DNA from 2 places in the Pseudomonas sp. B7 genome. Region 2 is predicted to be linked to the other one. Evidence: predicted binding sites of a transcription regulator. Region 2 holds the regulator's gene; the other holds the start of a gene.
What was found. The regulator sigma-54, encoded in region 2, starts transcription at its own class of promoters, with help from an activator protein. The targets are predictions, from matches to a motif close to ANTGGCATNNANNTTGCTNT.
Positions count from the first base shown of each region.

Region 1: a site for sigma-54 is predicted at 1,052-1,071, ahead of flgB (flagellar basal body rod protein FlgB). Genes of this name have one in related genera too.

Region 1 is NZ_JAERRE010000001.1:411,408-413,805, reverse strand. Features, by position in the region: gene cheR (protein-glutamate O-methyltransferase CheR) at 47-874, shown strand; gene flgB (flagellar basal body rod protein FlgB) at 1,113-1,520, shown strand; gene flgC (flagellar basal body rod protein FlgC) at 1,524-1,967, shown strand; gene flgD (flagellar hook assembly protein FlgD) at 1,983-2,398, shown strand, end outside.
Region 2 is NZ_JAERRE010000008.1:216,120-218,517, forward strand. Features, by position in the region: gene hpf (ribosome hibernation-promoting factor, HPF/YfiA family) at 1-201, opposite strand, end outside; gene JKA62_RS19080 (RNA polymerase factor sigma-54) at 275-1,768, opposite strand; gene lptB (LPS export ABC transporter ATP-binding protein) at 1,955-2,398, opposite strand, start outside.

The sequences.
Region 1 (2,398 bases), on a different contig from region 2:
GGCCTTTTGTCCCTGGCGTTCAACACGATTTAAGAGGCGGCATCATTTGTCTACGGGTAATTTGGATTTCGAACAGTTCCGGGTCTTCCTGGAAAAAGCCTGTGGCATTTTGCTCGGTGAAAACAAGCAGTACCTGGTCTCGAGCCGTCTCAACAAACTGATGGAGCAGCAAGGCATCAAGTCCCTGGGTGAGCTGGTACAGCGCATCCAGACCCAGCCGCGCAGCGGTTTGCGTGAGCAGGTGGTCGATGCCATGACGACCAACGAAACCCTGTGGTTTCGCGACACCTATCCGTTTGAAGTCTTGAAGAACAAGGTGCTGCCCGAAGCGATCAAGGCCGCTCCCAACCAGCGTCTGCGGATCTGGTCGGCGGCCTGTTCGTCGGGTCAGGAACCGTATTCGCTGTCGATGTCGATCGATGAGTTCGAGCGGACCAACATCGGCCAGTTGAAGATGGGCGTGCAGATCGTCGCTACTGATCTGTCCGGCAGCATGCTGACCAACTGCAAGACCGGCGAGTACGACAGCCTGGCGATCGGTCGCGGTCTGTCCGCCGATCGCCTGCAGCGCTACTTCGACCCGAAAGGGCCGGGGCGCTGGGTGATCAAGGCGCCGATCAAGAACCGTGTGGAATTCCGCTCGTTCAACCTGCTCGACAGCTACGCAAGCCTGGGCAAGTTCGACATCGTGTTCTGCCGCAACGTGCTGATCTACTTCTCCGCCGAGGTGAAGAAAGACATCCTGTTGCGCATTCATAGCACGCTGAAGCCGGGCGGTTATCTGTTCCTTGGCGCTTCCGAAGCGCTGAACGGTCTGCCGGATCATTACCAGATGGTTCAGTGCAGCCCGGGGATCATCTACCAGGCGAAGTGATCAAGACCGGCAACACAGGAAACGGGAGTCCTCAGGGCTCCCGTTTTTTTATGCCCAAAGGTTTTGCCGGTGGGCAGGCGGCAGAAAAGCGGCATCCGGCGGAAACCGGTTGCCGCTTTTCTGGCATTGCCGCGTTGCCGTTTCCGCGCAAGGCCCCGTAATCCGGGGCTTTCTCAAACTGGCACGACGCTTGCTATAACCCTGTTACGAAAAATCCGGTCACCTGAAGGTTCCCGACATGAGCATCAGCTTCGATAAAGCGCTCGGCATTCACGAAAAGGCTCTGGGCTTCCGCGCCCAGCGTGCCGAAGTGCTGGCCAACAACATCGCCAACGCCGACACCCCGAATTACAAGGCGCGGGATCTGGAGTTCTCCAAAGTGCTCGAAGCACAGAGCCAGAAGAACGCCAACGGCACCATCGCCCTGAACATGACCAACAGCCGTCACATCGAAGCTGAAGGCCTGGGCAATGGCGACGAGTCGCTGATGTATCGCACGCCGATGCAGCCGTCGATCGACCAGAACACCGTGGACGCCCAGCTGGAACAGTCGAACTACGCGGAAAACGCCGTCGGCTTCCAGGCCAGCTTCACCCTGCTCAACAGCAAATTCAAAGGGCTGGTGTCAGCCCTGCGCGGAGAGTAATCCATGTCCCTGTCCAGCGTTTTCAACATTGCCGGCAGCGGCATGAGCGCCCAGACCACCCGTCTCAACACCGTGGCCTCGAACATCGCCAACGCCGAGACCGTCTCGTCGAGCATCGACCAGACTTATCGCGCCCGTCACCCGGTGTTCGCCACCATGTTCCAGGGCGGCCAGAGCGGCGGCAGCAATTCGCTGTTCCAGAACCAGGACGCAGCCGGTCAGGGCGTGCAGGTCATGGGTGTGGTCGAAGACCAGAGCAACCTCGAAGCGCGCTACGAGCCGAATCATCCGGCGGCCGACGCCAAGGGCTACGTCTACTACCCGAACGTCAATGTGGTGGAAGAAATGGCTGACATGATTTCCGCGAGCCGTTCGTTCCAGACCAACGCCGAAATGATGAACACCGCCAAAACCATGATGCAGAAAGTGCTGACCCTCGGTCAGTGATAAGGGGCGACTGCCATGAGTGTTTCCGATACCACCAGCAGCCTGACGATGAAGGACATACTGGCCAACTCTTCGAAGAAGACCAGTAGCACCACCACCGGCGGCATTGCTTCGGCCACCAATAGCGCGACCGGCGGTCAGGCGCTTGGAAAGGACGCGTTCCTGCAACTGCTGGTGACCCAGCTGAAGAACCAGAACCCGCTGGACCCGCAGGACAACAGCGCATTCGTTGCCCAGTTGGCGCAGTTCAGCAGCCTCGAGGGGATCACCACCCTCAACAGCACCGTCAGTTCGCTGGCCGGCAACTACAACTCGTCGCAAGCCCTGCAGGCTTCGTCGCTGGTGGGCCGCAACGTGATCGTGCAGACCAACACCGCGCAACTCGATGATCCGAGCAAAGGCCTGACCGGTACGGCGACTGTTCCGTCGTC
Region 2 (2,398 bases):
ATGTTCCGCGTTTGCGACGACCTCATTGCCGGGAATATGCAGCGTGGCTTCGATTTTCTGCTTCAGCTTTTCGACGCACATCGTGACCTGTACGTTGGTGATCTTGTCGAAATGCCCTTCGAGCTTCTTGAGCTTGAGCTCGATGTACTCGCGCAGAGGCTGGGTAACTTCCAGTTGGTGTCCACTGATGTTGACTTGCATACAGCTTCTCCTTCGTTGCCAGTGCATAAAGCGGCAGGCCGAAAAGCCTGCCACTGGAACGCTGTAACGTGGCTTACATCAACCGCTTGCGTTCGCTCGAAGGCGCGATCCCGAGGGATTCGCGGTACTTGGCGACGGTGCGGCGAGCCACCTGAATGCCTTGTGCCTCCAGTAAACCAGCGATCTTGCTGTCACTCAACGGCTTTTTCTGATTTTCCGCGGCAACCAGTTTCTTGATGATCGCGCGGATCGCCGTGGACGAGCATTCACCGCCTTCTGAAGTGCTCACATGGCTGGAGAAAAAGTATTTCAGTTCATATATGCCTCGCGGGGTATGCATGAACTTTTGCGTGGTCACGCGGGAAATCGTCGACTCGTGCATGCCCACCGCTTCAGCGATGTCATGCAGGACCAGCGGCTTCATCGCTTCGTCGCCGTATTCCAGAAAGCCGCGCTGGTGCTCGACGATCTGGGTCGCTACTTTCATCAGGGTTTCGTTGCGGCTCTGCAGGCTCTTGATGAACCAGCGGGCTTCCTGCAACTGATTGCGCATGAAGGTGTTGTCGGCGCTGGTGTCGGCGCGGCGCACGAAACCGGCGTACTGGGCGTTGACCCGCAGGCGCGGCACCGATTCCTGGTTCAGCTCGACCAGCCAGCGCTCGTTGTCCTTGCGTACGATGACGTCAGGTACCACGTATTCGGCTTCGGTGGATTCGATCTGAGAGCCGGGGCGCGGGTTGAGGCTCTGCACCAGTTCGATGACTTGGCGCAGTTCGTCTTCCTTGAGCTTCATGCGGCGCATCAGCTGGCTGTAGTCGCGGCTGCCGAGCAGGTCGATGTAATCGGTGACCAGACGCTTGGCCTCTGCCAGCCAAGGGGTCTTGGCCGACAGCTGGCGCAATTGCAGCAACAGGCATTCGCCCAGGTTGCGTGCGCCGATGCCGGCCGGTTCGAACTGCTGGATGCGGTGCAGGACGGCTTCGATTTCGTCCAGCTCGATGTCGAGTTCCGGATCGAAGGCGTCGAGGATTTCTTCGAGGGTTTCGTCGAGGTAACCCTGATTGTTGATGCAATCGATCAGGGTGACAGCGATCAGGCGATCGGTGTCGGACATCGGGGCAAGGTTCAACTGCCACAGCAGGTGACTTTGCAGGCTCTCGCCGGCGGAGGTGCGGGTGGTGAAGTCCCACTCGTCATCATCGCTGCTCGGCAGGCTGCTGGCGCTGGTCTGATAGACGTCTTCCCAAGCGGTGTCGACGGGCAGTTCGTTGGGGATGCGCTCGTTCCATTCGCCGTCTTCGAGGTTGTCGACTGTCGGCGCGGTCTCCTGATAGGAGGGTTCCTGGATCTCGGTGTTGGGCTTCTGTTCGGCGTTGTCGGCCATGGGATCGGAGTTGTCGAAGTCGTCGCCGTCTTCCTGGCGTTCGAGCATCGGATTGGATTCCAGAGCCTCCTGGATTTCCTGTTGCAGATCCAGGGTCGACAATTGGAGCAGGCGGATGGCCTGTTGCAGCTGCGGTGTCATCGTCAGCTGCTGGCCCATTCTCAAGACTAGCGATGGTTTCATGGCAGGGGCTTAACACCTTATTCGCCGGCGCTATGCGCCATCCACTACAGGGCGCCGAAGCGCCAAACTTAAGCAAATTATATGCCTGAAACTGTCGTGTTTGCCTAGAGCGCTGTAACAATAAAAGCGTATAAAAAGGCGCTTCAATGTTACAGCACCCGGACGGCTGGTCGAATGCTGTCACGCTTACAGGCGGAACTCGTGACCCAGATAGACTTCCTTCACCAGATTGTTGGCGAGGATGGTTTCTGAGTCGCCTTCGGCGATCAACTGGCCGTCGTTGACGATGTAGGCGGTTTCGCAGATATCCAGCGTCTCGCGGACGTTGTGGTCGGTGATCAGTACGCCGATCCCCTTGGCCTTGAGGTGATGGATGATCTGCTTGATGTCGCCGACCGAGATCGGGTCGACACCGGCGAACGGTTCGTCGAGCAGGATGAATTTCGGTGCCGTGGCCAACGCTCGGGCGATTTCCACGCGGCGGCGCTCACCACCGGACAGGCTCATGCCGAGGTTGTCGCGGATGTGGCTGATGTGGAATTCCTGCAGCAGGCTTTCCAGCTCCTTGCGACGACCTGCCTTGTCGAGTTCCTGACGGGTCTCGAGGATGGCCATGATGTTGTCGGCCAC